Regions from separate parts of the Chromobacterium sp. LK11 genome, predicted to be linked through region 2. Evidence: predicted binding sites of a transcription regulator. Region 2 holds the regulator's gene; the other holds the start of a gene.
The links. The regulator NrdR, encoded in region 2, represses ribonucleotide reductase genes. The targets are predictions, from matches to a motif close to AAANACNATATATNGTNTTT.
Positions count from the first base shown of each region.

Region 1: the regulator NrdR is predicted to act here: its motif matches at 1,225-1,244, upstream of VK98_RS15445 (ribonucleoside-diphosphate reductase subunit alpha).

Region 1 covers NZ_LDUR01000025.1:73,274-80,615, reverse strand. Annotated here, with positions in the region: gene VK98_RS15450 (pyridoxal phosphate-dependent aminotransferase family protein) at 1-572, opposite strand, end outside; gene VK98_RS15445 (ribonucleoside-diphosphate reductase subunit alpha) at 1,351-4,209, shown strand; gene VK98_RS15440 (hypothetical protein) at 4,468-4,848, shown strand; gene VK98_RS15435 (hypothetical protein) at 5,034-5,420, shown strand; gene VK98_RS15430 (hypothetical protein) at 5,434-5,658, shown strand; gene VK98_RS15425 (ribonucleotide-diphosphate reductase subunit beta) at 5,678-6,757, shown strand; gene VK98_RS23435 (AIPR family protein) at 6,841-7,342, shown strand, end outside.
Region 2 covers NZ_LDUR01000004.1:115,109-122,450, forward strand. Annotated here, with positions in the region: gene VK98_RS02485 (amidohydrolase) at 1-692, shown strand, start outside; gene VK98_RS02490 (DUF3224 domain-containing protein) at 779-1,177, shown strand; gene glyA (serine hydroxymethyltransferase) at 1,291-2,538, shown strand; gene nrdR (transcriptional regulator NrdR) at 2,666-3,124, shown strand; gene VK98_RS02505 (GNAT family N-acetyltransferase) at 3,184-3,723, shown strand; gene ribD (bifunctional diaminohydroxyphosphoribosylaminopyrimidine deaminase/5-amino-6-(5-phosphoribosylamino)uracil reductase RibD) at 3,727-4,824, shown strand; gene VK98_RS02515 (hypothetical protein) at 4,998-5,645, shown strand; gene VK98_RS02520 (hypothetical protein) at 5,827-6,261, opposite strand; gene VK98_RS02525 (SH3 domain-containing protein) at 7,148-7,342, opposite strand, start outside.

The sequences.
Region 1 (7,342 bases), on a different contig from region 2:
TGCTCAAGGCTTTTCAGCGAAGCGTGGCGATAGGGCAAGACCTGGGCGTCGCTCAGCTTCAAGCCCTCGACGATGGACTGGTGATTGAGCGTATCGCTCAAGACCACATCCCCCTTGCGGCACAAGGTGGCCAAAGCGGCCAGATTGGCGCTAAAGCCCGAGCTGAAACTGATCACCTCCTCCACGCCCAAAAACTCGGCCAGCCGCCGCTCCATGCCCAAATGCAGGTCGTTGGTGCCGTTCAGCAAGCGCACCCCGCTGGACGTGGTGCCGTAGCGGCGTATGGCTTCGATGCTCGCCTGCATGATTTCAGGATGGCCGTTGAGGCCGGAGTAGTTGTAGGAGCCCAAATGCAGCACTCTACGGGCATGGCGGCCATGCGCGGCGGAGCTATAACTGACGTCCGCATACTTTCCGGGAGCGCCATGAAAGACCCGGCCGATCATGTCCATCTGCCCTTCCTCGATGAAGTGATCGTAGCGGGCCACAATGCCCTGCAAATGCTCATTGGCATACGCGATATCGCGAAGTCCAATATCCGCCGGCAGAGAAACAGCGCTTGGCTCGTCCATGAAGTGGGCTCCTTGTAACGGGTGGGGCCAATAGCCGTCGATGCCAAGATGCGGCAAAATCCGCCCGCCCTTTCCTGCATGCCGGGCAAATAGTGACGACGCATTCAGTCAACACCCAGATCAATGCTATTGAAATTAAATTTTCGATTTAAAAAATCTATTTAAATTAAGCCCAAGATCAACACCCAGGGTAAATAGGAAATTTCCTAAATTCCCCACAAAAGCCCTGCCACCCCACACTGCGCTTGATTGAACGCCTCCCCCTGCCCGTCGCCACCCGCCGGCACCCGGCCAATCACCTCCCCCAGCCCAAAACCGCGATACCCACGCCCTGGCAAAACGCGGCCGAAGCCATGAACGCGCCGTCTCTGCCGCAATCACCACAAAGCTGTTGCATAGGCCCAACATGCAACAGTGCGAATCCACAACATCTAGTGAGCCCTACCGCCATCCTTGCTGTGGCTTGTTTCAACACGCTTTCTTGACTACATAATGAAATGTGTCCGCCGGCCAAAAAAAATCTCAGGCCCCGCAAAGCCAGCAACCACGGGCTTTCGCCCCCCGTCCCCTCCAAACAGCCATTAAATCTTCCGCTGTCAAGACTTGTACTGCCCCATACTCAACACTAGAATTTGGGTGTTCCGCGAGCTACAAACAATACATATTGTGTTTACCCACAGCTCACGCACAGCTTTTCAACAGATTTGTCCACAGCCGGCCTGCCCCTCGGGAAACGCAGCAACGGAAGGACGCAACCACCCACCTTATCGAGGGCTACATGCAATTGACCACCTTTGAAGGGCAGACCGCCGCAGAACTCGGCCGCGCAGCCGCGCCCAAGGCCGATTTCAGCCAGTACAAAACCATCCGTCGCAACGGTGCGGTGGTGCCGTTCGAACCCGTCAAGATCTCCATCGCCATGACCAAAGCCTTCCTGGCCGTCATGGGCCATCAAGGCGCCACCTCCGCCAGCCTGCGCGAAAAAGTCGCCCAGCTGAGCGAACAAGTGGCCAGCGCCCTGATGCGCCGCAAGCCGGAAGGCGGAGCCATCCACATCGAAGACATCCAGGACCAGGTGGAACTGTCTCTGATGCGCTTTGGCGAGCATGATGTAGCCCGCGCCTACGTGCTGTACCGCGAACAGCGCTCCCAAGAGCGCGCCGCCCGAGGCGAAGCGCTGACCCAGGTGCAGATCAACGTGGTGCGCAAGGACGGCCGCAAGCTGCCGCTGGACATAGCCCGCCTGCGCGCCACCATCGAATCCGCCAGCCAAAACCTGGCCGGCATCGATATCGACGCCATCCTGAGCGAAACCCTGAAGAACATTTACGACGGCGTCAGCGAAGACGAAGTCAACAAATCCGCCATCCTGGCCGCCCGCTCCATGATTGAGCAGGACCCGGCCTACGATTACGTGACCGCCCGCCTGCTGCTGAACAACATCCGCCTGGAAATCCTGGGCGAAGCCGTCAGCCAGGAAGAAATGGCCAAGCAGTACGCGCTGTACTTCCCCACCTTCATCAAGAACGGCATCGACGCCGAACTGCTGGATGAAAAACTGGGCGAATACGACCTGAAAAAACTGGGCGCCGCGCTGGACGCCAACCGCGACCTGAAGTTTGGCTACCTGGGCCTGCAAACCCTGTTTGACCGCTACTTCCTGCACGTGGACGGCACCCGCATCGAAATGCCGCAGGCCTTCTACATGCGCGTGGCCATGGGCCTGGCGCTGAACGAAGTGAACCGCGAAGAGCGCGCCATCGAGTTCTACAACGTGCTCTCCAGCTTCGACTTCATGTCGTCCACCCCCACCCTGTTCAACTCCGGCACCCGTCGCAGCCAGCTGTCCAGCTGCTACCTGACCACCATTGCCGACGACCTGGACGGCATCTACGAAGGCATCAAGGAAAATGCCCTGCTATCCAAGTTTGCCGGCGGCCTGGGCAATGACTGGACCTCCGTGCGCGCCATGGGCTCCCACATCAAGGGCACCAACGGCAAATCCCAGGGCGTGGTGCCGTTCCTGAAAGTGGTCAACGACACCGCCGTGGCGGTGAACCAGGGCGGCAAGCGCAAAGGCGCCGTTTGCGCCTACCTGGAAACCTGGCACGCGGACATTGAAGAATTCCTGGAGCTGCGCAAGAACACCGGCGACGACCGCCGCCGCACCCACGACATGAACACCGCCAACTGGATTCCGGACCTGTTCATGAAGCGCGTGATGGAAGGCGCGGACTGGGCGCTGCTGTCCCCGTCCGAAGCCCCGGACCTGCACGACCTGTACGGCGCCGCCTTCGAGAAGCGCTACAAGGAATACGAAGCCATGGGCGAGCGCGGCGAGCTCAAGGTGTACAAGCGCATCCCGGCGCTGTCCCTGTGGCGCAAGATGCTGACCATGCTGTTTGAAACCGGCCACCCGTGGATGACCTTCAAGGACCCGTGCAACATCCGCAGCCCGCAGCAACACATGGGCGTGGTGCACAGCTCCAACCTTTGCACCGAGATCACCCTCAACACCAATGAGGACGAGATCGCGGTCTGCAACCTGGGTTCCGTCAACCTGTCCGCCCACCTGAAGGCGGACGGCAGCCTGGACTCCGAAAAGCTGCAGCGCACCATCCGCATCGCCCTGCGCATGCTGGACAACGTGATCGACATCAACTTCTACCCGGTGAAGAAGGCGCGCAACTCCAACCTGAAACACCGTCCGGTGGGCATGGGCATCATGGGCTTCCAGGACTGCCTGCACCAGAAGCGCGTGGCCTACGGCTCCGACGCCGCGGTGGAGTTTGCCGACGAATCCATGGAAATGGTGGCCTACTACGCTTACTGGGCGTCCACCGAACTGGCGGAAGAGCGCGGCCGCTACCCGTCCTACAAGGGCAGCCTGTGGGACCGCGGCATCCTGCCGCACGACAGCATCAACCTGCTGGCGGCCGAACGCGGCGGCTTCCTGGAAGTGGACCGCAGCGAACGGATGGACTGGAACGCGCTGCGTGAACGCGTGAAAACCCACGGCATGCGCAACAGCAACTGCCTGGCCATCGCGCCCACCGCCACCATCGCCAACATCATCGGCGTATCGGCGAGCATTGAGCCGACCTACCAGAACCTGTTCGTCAAATCCAACCTGTCCGGCGAATTCACCGTCACCAACGAATACCTGGTGCGCGATCTGAAAGCCGCCGGCCTGTGGGACGAAGTGATGGTGGCCGACCTCAAATACTTTGACGGCAGCCTGGGCCAGATCGACCGCGTGCCGGCCGAGCTGAAAGCCATCTACGCCACCGCCTTTGAACTGGACCCGCGCTGGCTGGTGGAAGCGGCCTCCCGCCGCCAGAAGTGGATCGACCAGGCTCAGTCCCTGAACCTGTACATGGCGGGCGCTTCCGGCAAGAAACTGGACGAGCTGTACAAGCACGCCTGGTTGCGCGGCCTGAAAACCACCTACTACCTGCGCACCCTGGCCGCCACCAGCGCCGAGAAATCCACCGGCCGCGGCGGCGAACTGAACGCGGTGTCCAACAGCCACAGCCAACCGGCCGCGGCAGCTCCGGAAGCCATGGTGGACAACACCCCGGCCACCGACGCCAAGTTCTGCAGCATCGACAACCCGGATTGCGAGAGCTGCCAGTAAGGCGGAAGCAGCCATCCTGGCTTGACCGGCCGGCCCCTTAGGGCTGGCTGGCAGGCCCCCAGCCTGGCCCCGGCCAGGCTCCATCTCACAGCCCCCTGCCCGCAGCCGGCTGTGAAATGGCCCCACAATCCGGCCGCCCCTCCCATTGGCCAGCCGCCTGCCCGTCCAGACGGCTGGCCAATGGGGAACGCAGCAACAACCCGCGCCAGACCGCAACGGCAGCGGGCGCCGCAAACACACAGAACCAGGGGAAACCGGATGAACATAGAGGAATTTTTTAACAGCTACGCCGTTGGCTACAGCCAGCTGGACGTGCCCCAGGTGACCGCGCACTTCACCGTGCCCTTCACCGCCATACACCAGGGCGACCTGACCAGCTGGGAAGACATGGCATCGCTGCGCGACACCACCACCGCCTTGCTGGAGTGGTACCGCAGCCAGGGCTTCGCCAGCGCCCGCCACCAGCTGGACAGCGTGCTGAATTTTGGCGAAGACGCCGCCAGCGCCCGCGTACGCTGGATTGTGCAGCGCCAGGGCCAGCCAGCCTGGGAATACTGCACCGGCTACCACCTGAAACGGGTGGACGGCGAGTGGAAGATTTACGGCCTAGTCCAATACCAGGACGCGCCGCAGCAGTAAGGCAGCCCCAGCCTCAAGCCGCTTGCCCTCAGGCGGCTTCGGGATGGAAGCGCCGCCGGCCCGCCACGCGGGCGGACGGAAACCGCTCAAGGCCAAGCAAGCAAGCGCGGCGGGTGTTGAGCGGGTTCCAGGAAGACGAGGCCCACGGCCCCGCCGCCACAAGCCAGGCTTCAGCAGGAGGTCAGATGCAAGCGTTTGAAAATATCCGGATCAACGGTTTTTGCGAACAAAGAACCCACAACCCTGACAAGCAGTTTGTGCTGTTCAATATGTACCTGACGCTGAACCAGGCCCCGCCCTGCGAATGGAAGGACCTGTTCAACGAAGCCCGCCGCCTGCCGCGCCAGAAAGTATGGCGCAAAGCCTGGGTGGAAGCGGACGCGCTGGTGGTGTACTGCCAGCCGGAAGAACTGCAGCAGCAAATAGAGCTGCTCAAGCAAGACATAGAACAAGCCAACCGGCAATACCGCCAGCTGCTGAAGCTGCGGCAGCCGCGCGGCAGCCAGGTGGAGCAGGAGGAAAGCAGCGAACGCCAGCTGATCCACCGCCTCAGCCAACAGCTGCGCTTCTGAAAGGACGCCGCTCATGAGCGCCACCGCATTCTGTATCGCCCGCCATGGCGAAAATGGCAAAGACGCAGGCTACCGCAAACTGGGCAGCCTGCACGTGGACCTGGACCCGGTGCCGGCACTTGCCGCCGCGCCGCGCCAGATACAAATACTGCGCAAAAGCAGCCTGCCGCTCAGCCCCAGCCTGGCTGGCGACAAGCAGCCGCTGCCGCCCCAAATCACCGCGCCGGACGCGGAGTAAATCCAGACAGGAGCCCTTAATGCTGAACTTTGACGACACCATCGAAACCAAACCGGCCGCCCCCTCCACGGGCGCCAGCGCCGCCGGCCGCGTCAACGTGGTGGACAAAAAAGTGATCAACGGCACCACCGACGTCAACCAGCTCGTGCCCTTCAAACACAAATGGGCATGGGAAAAATACCTGGCCCAATGCGCCAACCACTGGATGCCGCAAGAAGTGAACATGCAGCGCGACATCGAACAGTGGAAAACCGGCCAGCTGACCGAAGACGAAATGCGCATCGTCAAGCGCAACCTCGGCTTCTTCGTGACCGCGGACTCCCTGGCCGCCAACAACATCGTGCTGGGCACCTACCGCCAGATCACCAGCCCGGAATGCCGCCAGTTCCTGCTGCGCCAGGCCTTTGACGAAGCCATCCACACCCACGCCTACCAATACATCGTGGAAAGCCTGGGCCTGGACGAAGGCGAAGTCTTCAACGCCTACAACGAAATCAAATCCATCCGCGACAAAGATGAATTCCTGATCCCCTTTATCGACGTGCTGTGCGACCCGGCCTTCAAGACCGGCACGCTGGAAAACGACCAGAAGCTGCTCAAATCCCTGATCGTGTTTGCCTGCATCATGGAAGGCCTGTTCTTCTACGTCGGCTTTGTGCAAATCCTGGCGCTGGGCCGCCAGAACAAGATGACCGGCGCCGCGGAACAGTACCAATACATCCTGCGCGACGAGTCCATGCACTGCAATTTCGGCATCGACCTGATCAACACCATCAAGCTGGAACAGCCGGAAATCTGGACCGAAAGCTTCAAGGCCGAGATCAACGAACTATTCAAGCACGCGGTGGAACTGGAATACGCTTACGCTGAAGACACCATGCCGCGCGGCGTGCTGGGCCTGAACGCCAGCATGTTCAAGGAATACCTGCGCTTCATCGCCAACCGCCGCATGCAGCAGATTGGCCTGGACCAGCTCTTCCCCGGCGTGAACAACCCCTTCCCGTGGATGAGCGAGATGATCGACTTGAAGAAGGAGAAGAACTTCTTTGAGACTCGCGTGACCGAGTACCAGACTGGCGGGGCTTTGAGCTGGGATTGATTTGACATAGCTCATTGACATGTTTTTATGCAAAAGGCACACTTTCGAGTGTGCCTTTTTTTGGTCTATCTGACATGAAAAAAATGACTGTAAATTCTTTTCCTGAATTTTTGAAAGACTATGGATCATTCTACAACCACTTACAAGGTTTAATGGATGGATTAAACACAGTAGAAATCGGGAATAACTTCGCCGATATTGTGGAATTTTTGATTCCTCACACAGATATTGGAATTAATTACAATAGAGCAGTTAAGTCAAAGAAATCATGGGACAAAGGTGTAGACCTAAAATTTTCTCACAAAATGATTGAGAGTAATGAACTTAGAGTTCAATCAAAATACACCATTTCAAAAGTAGACGACATAGATGCGATTATTAGCAAATTCTATGAGTACGATCAATTAAATTCAAAAAAAGACCAACAACTTAGCCTAAGCATAGATGATGACATAGTCCCAATTGAAAAACATCATTATGCTATTGTTACTGCATCAAAAATCTCATCTATTCTTGAAAAATACAAAAGTTCAAGCCGCCCAACAATTGGTTTTTTTAAAGAACTAGATTCTGAAAAAAGAATAC
Region 2 (7,342 bases):
ACCGGATGGCTTACCAGGGCGAGTATTTCGTCGAGCGTTACGGCGCGGCGGCGGCCGAGGCGACGCCGCCTATCGCCCGCATGCTGGACAAGGGCTTGAAGGTGTCGGCCGGCACCGACGCCACCCGCGTCGCTTCTTATAATCCCTGGGTGTCGTTGGCGTGGATGATCACCGGCAAGACCATCGGCGGCTTGCGGCTCTACCCGCAGCGCAACTGCCTGGACCGCGAAACCGCGCTGCGGATGTGGACGGAGAACGTCGCCTGGTTCACCAATGAGGAGGGCGGGCGCGGCCGCATCGAGGCGGGCCAGCTTGCCGATCTGATCGTGCCGGACAAAGATTTCTTCGCCTGCCCGGAGGACGACATTTCCTTTCTGGTGTCGGAGCTGACCATGGTGGGCGGCCGCATCGTTTACGCCGCCGCGGACTTCGCCGCGCTGGACGACAATCCCTTGCCGCCGGCGATGCCGGATTGGTCCCCGGTGCGCCGCTACCAGGGCTACGCCGCCTGGGGCGAGCCGGAAGGCGCCGGCCGCCGCTCGCTGCACCGCCAGGCCGGCGCGGCCTGCGCTTGCGCCAGCGCCTGCGGCCTGCACGGCCATCAGCACGCCCGCGCCTGGGGCACCGGCCTGCCGGTGTCGGACCCCAAGGGTTTCTTCGGCGCGCTGGGCTGCTCCTGCTGGGCGGTGTGAGGTCGGAAGAAGAAGCCCGCGCGCGGCCGGCTGCGCTATCATGACGATGGCCTGCCGCGCCCGCGGCGGGCCCCTCTTGAGGAGATATGATGAAAGCCACCGCCAGCGGCCGTTTCGACGTCAAGCTTGCCCCGGAACCCTTGAGCGAGGCCGCCGCCGCCAGCGGTCTTGGCCGCCTGTCGCTGGACAAGCGCTTTCACGGCGATCTGGACGCCGTCAGCCAGGGCGAGATGCTGAGCTTCCGCAGCGCGGAGCCGGGCTCGGCCGGCTATGTCGCCATGGAGCGGGTGCAAGGTAGCCTGCATGGCCGCAAGGGCGGCTTCGTGCTGCAGCACAGCGCCACGATGACGCGCGGAGAGGCCGAGCAAGCCATCATGGTGACGCCGGATTCCGGCACCGGAGAACTGAGCGGAATCAGCGGCCGGCTGCGCATCACCATCACCGCCGGCGAGCATTTCTACGACTTCGATTACACCCTGCCTTGAACGCATGCAGAGACGGGGTTTTCCCTCGCGACAATTGCTTCACGTTAAGGTTTACGCGCCGGCATTTCGTGTAGAATGCCCGCATCGTTAACCCTTTGATGGATGAGTCAAAGATGTTCGCTGCTGACCAGACGATTGCCAAATTCGACCCCGAACTCGCCGCCGCCATTGCGGCCGAGTGCCAACGCCAGGAAGATCACATCGAGTTGATCGCCTCGGAAAACTACACCAGCCCCGCGGTGATGGAAGCCCAGGGCTCCCAGCTGACCAATAAGTACGCCGAAGGCTATCCGGGCAAGCGCTTCTACGGCGGTTGTGAACACGTGGACGTGGTTGAGCAGCTCGCCATCGACCGTGTCAAGCAGCTGTTCGGCGCCGAGTACGCCAACGTGCAGCCGCACTCCGGCAGCCAGGCCAACCAGGCGGTGTACTTCTCCATCCTGAAGCCGGGCGACACCGTGATGGGCATGAACCTGGGCCACGGCGGTCACCTGACTCACGGCTCCCCGGCCAACCTGTCCGGCAAGATGTTCAACATCGTCGCCTACGGCCTGAACGACAAGGAAGAAATCGACTACGACGACATGGAGCGCGTAGCGATGGAAACCAAGCCCAAGCTGATCATCGGCGGCGCTTCCGCTTACGCGCTGCGCTTCGACTTCGAGCGCATGGGCCAGATCGCCAAGAAATGCGGCGCTTACTTCATGGTGGACATGGCGCACTACGCCGGCCTGATCGCCGCCGGCGTCTACCCGAACCCGGTGCCCTTCGCCGACTTCGTGACCTCGACCACCCACAAGACCCTGCGCGGCCCGCGCGGCGGCATCATCCTGGCCAAGGCCGAGTTCGAGAAGAGCATCAACAGCAATGTGTTCCCGACCCTGCAAGGCGGCCCGCTGGAGCACGTGATCGCCGCCAAGGCGGTGGCCTTCAAGGAAGCTCTGCTGCCCGAGTTCAAGGTGTATCAGGAACAAGTGCTGAAGAACGCCTCCATCATGGCCAAGACCCTGGGCGAGCGCGGCGTGCGCATCGTATCCGGCCGCACCGAAAGCCATGTGTTCCTGGTGGACCTGCGCGCCAAGGGCCTGACCGGCAAGGCCGCCGACGCGCTGCTGGGCCGCGCCCACATCACCGTGAACAAGAACGCGATTCCGAACGACCCGGAAACCCCGTTCGTGACCTCCGGCATCCGCATCGGCTCCCCGGCCATCACCACCCGCGGCTTCAAGGAAGCCGAGGCCATCCAGGTGGCCAACCTGGTGGCGGACGTGCTGGACAACCCGAACGACGACGCGCTGATCGCCCGCGTGGCCGAGCAGGCCACCGCGCTGTGCCACCGTTTCCCGGTGTACGCCAAGTAAGCCGCGCTTGCCTCGGCCGCTGAAAGACGCCCCCAGGGGCGTCTTTTTCATGGGCGGGCGATAGCGGCATTAACTTGATCGCGCATTGCTGATAACATCCATACATTGGAACCCTTAGGATTAAGTCATGAAATGCGCGTTCTGCGGCAATGCCGATACTCAGGTGATCGACTCCCGCGTCAGTGAGGACGGCAGCAGCATCCGGCGGCGGCGGCGCTGCCCGGTGTGCGAGAAGCGTTTCACGACTTTTGAAACCGCCGACGTGCGCATGCCGCAGGTGGTGAAAACCGCCGGCCACCGTTCGGAATTCGACATCGAGAAAGTCCGCACCAGCTTCCTGCGCGCGCTGCACAAGCGCCCGGTGCCCACCGCGCTGGTGGACGAAGCGATAGACCGCATCTGTCACAAGCTGCTGCAATTGGGCGAGCGCGAAGTGTCCAGCCGCGAGATCGGTGAAATGGTGATGAACGAGCTGGCGCGCCTGGACAAGGTGGCCTATGTGCGCTTCGCCTCGGTGTACCGCAGTTTTCAGGACGTCTCCGAGTTCTCCGACGCCATCAAGGAAATCCAGAAGTCCTCGCATTGACCGCCCGGCGGGCGGCTGGAGTAGACTGCTCTATTCTTCCGTCATTTCGGATGCCCCGCATGCCTGTACCCCTGCCTTCCGATATCGCGCTGCGCGCGCCGGAGCTGTCCGACGCGCCGGCGCTGTTCGCGCTGATCAACGCCAACCGCGACGCGCTGCGGCCGTGGATGCCGTGGCTGCCGCTGACCCGCGCCGAGGCGGACTCGCGCGCCTTCCTGGAGTCCGCCGCCGCCAGCCGGCAGGCCGGCTCCGCCTATACTTGGCTGGTGTTGCGCGGCGGCGAGCTGGCCGGCGTCTGCGATCTGCACGCCGTCGACGCCTTGAACCGCCACGCCTTCGTCGGCTACTGGCTGGACAGCAGCCAGGTGGGGCAGGGCGTGATGCAGGCGGCGCTGCGCCTGCTGCTGGCGGAGGCCTTCGGCCCGCTGGGCCTGCACCGGGTGGCGATAGACGCGGCCGAGGACAACCGCCGCAGCTGCGCGGTGGCGGAGCGGCTGGGTTTCCGCTACGAAGGCGTGCTGCGCGAGTATTTGTTGTTGCAGGGCCGCTATTGCGACGCCAGGCAGTACAGCCTGCTGGCCCACGAATGGAAGCAATGAATCATGAATTATTCCGCCGATGACCATCGTTACATGCAGCGCGCGCTGCGGCTGGCCGCCGCGGCCACCCGCCGCGCCGCGCCCAATCCGGGCGTGGGCTGCGTGCTGGTGCGCGACGGCGAGGTGATCGGCGAGGGCGCCACCCTGCAAGTGGGCGGCGATCACGCGGAAATCCAGGCGATCAAGGACTGTCTGGCGCGCGGCCTGTCCCCGCGCGGCGCCGTCGCCTATGTCACGCTGGAACCCTGCAGCCACCACGGCCGCACCCCGCCGTGCGCGCGGCGCCTGATCGACGAAGGCGTGGCCCGGGTGGCGGCGGCGATGGTGGACCCCTATCACGAAGTGGCCGGCCGCGGCCTGGCCATGCTGCGCGCCGCCGGCGTCGACGCCGACGCCGGGCTGATGGAAGCCGAGGCGCGGCAAGCGCATCGCGGCTTCCTGTCGCGCGTCGAGCGCGGCCGCCCCTGGGTCACGCTCAAGGCCGCCGCCACGCTGGACGGCAAGACCGCCTTGCTCAACGGCCGCAGCCAGTGGATCACCGGCCCGGAGGCGCGGCGCGACGTGCATCGCCTGCGCGCCGAACACTGCGCGGTGCTCACCGGCAGCGGCACCGTGCTGGCCGACGATCCGCAACTGACGGTGCGCGAAGTCCCCTGCGAGCGCCAACCGCTGCGCGTGGTGCTGGACAGCGGGCTGCGCACCGCGCCGGAACAGCGCATCTACCAGGGCGGCTCCACCTTGTTGGCCACCTGCGATCACCCAGAGGCGCGGCTGCGGCCCTATCGCGCCGGCGCGGAAATCCTGACCCTGCCGCGGCAGGCCGACGGCCACGCCGATCTGCCGGGCTTGCTGGCGGCCTTGGCGCAACGCGGCGTCAATATGCTGATGGCGGAGGCCGGCGCCGGCCTCAACGGCGCGCTGCTGCGCGCCGGGCTGGTGGACGAGATCGTGCTCTACCTAGCGCCGTCGCTGGCCGGCGACGCCGCGCGCGGCCTGTTCGCCTGGCCGGCCTTGGAGGACCTGGCCGACAAGCAGAGGCTGAGCATCCGCGACGCGCGGATGGTGGGCGCGGATTTGCGCCTGAGCCTGACGCCGATCTGAGCCGCGGCTCACCGCCCGGCGCGTAGGGGAAATGCCGACGTCGCCGCGAATCCCGTCTGGAGTCTGCAACATTTCTGTCCGAAAATAAGAACAGTCCGCCCGCTGTGCCGAAGAGCGCGAGCGGCGAGGGGAAGGGCAAGACCGAACGGCTTACGGGAGGGCTGGGGAAGGGCATGAGCGATTTGACGGCGGCGCTGGAGGCTTATATGCGATTGCTGGCGCGTCAGGGCGCGCCGGCCCAGGTCGTGGACGAGCGGCGTCGCATTCTGGAACTGCTGCTGCCCTGGCTGGACGGCGTCGAGCGCAGCGCGGAAGGCTTCCGCGGCCCTTGCGAACGCCTGCTGCAGGCCTGTCCGCCGGACGAACAGGTGCTGGCGCTGACCTGCACCCGCGAGTTCTATTACTTCTGGCTGGGCGATACCAAGAAAGTGGTGGAGATCACCGCGCGCAGCGGTTTTTCGGTGCGCAATGTGCGGGTATGGCTGGAGACGGACTGGGACAGCTTGCTGACGCGGATGGAGCGCGACGGCTTTTCCCGCTTTCCGCCGTCGCTGGGCCTGTACCTGGGCAAGCTGTTCGAGGACGGCATGTCCGAGCCGGACATCCATCTGCGCGAGCGCCTGCTCAAATCCCTGCTCTATCTATTGGACGGCCAGCCCATCCAGGGCGACAGTTTCCGCATGATGGTGGACGCGGTGCTGCTGCATCTGCGCGAGGCGGAGCTGAAAAACACCTTCCTGATGCTGGTGCGCGAATACTTCTATTACTGGCATCAATTCCCGCAAGCCCAGGCGCGCAACGCCGGCCAGCCGGCGGCTTGAGGCGGGAAGGCGAGCCTTCCCGCTTGCTGCGAACCGTCTTAGGGCCTGTTTACGAGCTCGCGAGCTAAGGCGAGACAAGGCGAAAATGGCTGAGAAAGCGGAATGTACAGGTGGTACATGAGCATTTCGAAGACGTTTTCAACGCTGTATCGCCGACGCGCAGCAGATCGTAAACAGCTTCTTAGCTATTGCGCGACGGCGCCTTGCCTTCCAGTTCCGACTTCTGCGTTTGCGCCTGCTGCAAGGCGTGCACGCTGTCCACATGGGCGTACACGTCGCAGCGCAGCGCGCCCAGCGCCATCAACTGCTCGGCATAGCTGAAAAAACCCACCCAATAACCGCGGGCGTGGCCGGGGTCCATGAAATCCACATCGCGGGCGATCTTGCCGAGCAGGCCCTGGTTCAGCCTATGCGGCTGGTCCTTGAAGAACTGGGCCAGGTGGGCGGCGCATTCGCGGCCATAGGCGCAGGCGTCGACGTAGTCGTCGGCGGGCGGCATCTGCCAGTGATGGGGCTGGCTGCGTTGCGGCAGATAACGGACGAAGGGCAGTTGAGTGGCCTGGTTTTCGTGGGGCTTGAGCCGGTAGAAACGGCGAGGGGGTAGGGTTTGGGACATATTGTTGCTCCTGCATTCTGCTACGTGAGATCAACCCACTTCCCGGTTCCAATCGGGATTGGCGGGCACGAGACTGCAAGGTTGGAACACCGACCACGTACGAAATCGGCACGGCAAACGCCGTCCTTGCCGTCCGCACCCGCCTTATGGGCGTGCAGACTGCATGAACTATGGCCGCAAGAGCGGCCAGTTCGCCGTACGTGTAGATGGGGTTCCAAGCCCAGTGCCGGTATTTGCTCGGCACCGCGCTATTGTGGCGGCAGAGGCGGGAGAGGGTCAAGGCGGCGGGGCGGAAGAGGGTTTGGGACGCATGGCTGTCGTTTGGAACCCGACCTCCAAGGTTAGTCGGCACGGCTAGGCCGTACGGCAGCTTGCGCCCCTAGGCCAAGCTAAAGGATGGCTGCGTGGAGGGCAAGCTAGCGCCATCGGTTGAAGCCAGGGAGTTATCGGCTACATAGAGACGTTTACCAAGCGGCCTGTTCATGATCTGTACTAGGTTTGAATCCGCTGCGCGGATGATGATTTTCATTGCCGGGGCTGCACTGACCGAGCGAGGCAAGCGCAGCGTCGCGAGGGAATAAGGCAGGGAAAGGATATTTGCTTGGCCAAATATCCTCTCCACTCCTAAAGGCCACCCTGCAAGCCTGGCCTACGGCTTCCCGCTGGGACCCGTCAGGCCCGAGGCGCGGCTGAACTCTCTACGTGCGAATCTTCGATTCGCTCAGTGATAATTTGCTAACGTCAAATCGCTCAAACAGGGCAGCCGCTTAAGACCTCGGGCCTGCCACCCAACGGCAGGCTTGAAGGGACCCGGGGCGAGTCGGATACGTGGTTTCCTGCGTATCTAACCCCCAGCGTATTTGCAAAAAAGAACGTAAATAGATCCTTACTGCGCTTTCAGGATATTAAGCGGCACCCAGCCAAATGCCTCGCCATCCAGCCGGCGGCACCACAGCCAGCCGTTCAGGGTTTTCGAACCGAGCAGCCGTTCGCCCGCTTGGATAGCCAGCTCCTGGGAGGAGAAGCTTTCAAGGGCAAACGCTTTGCCGTCGATGTATTCGATCAGTTGGCCGGGCACCCA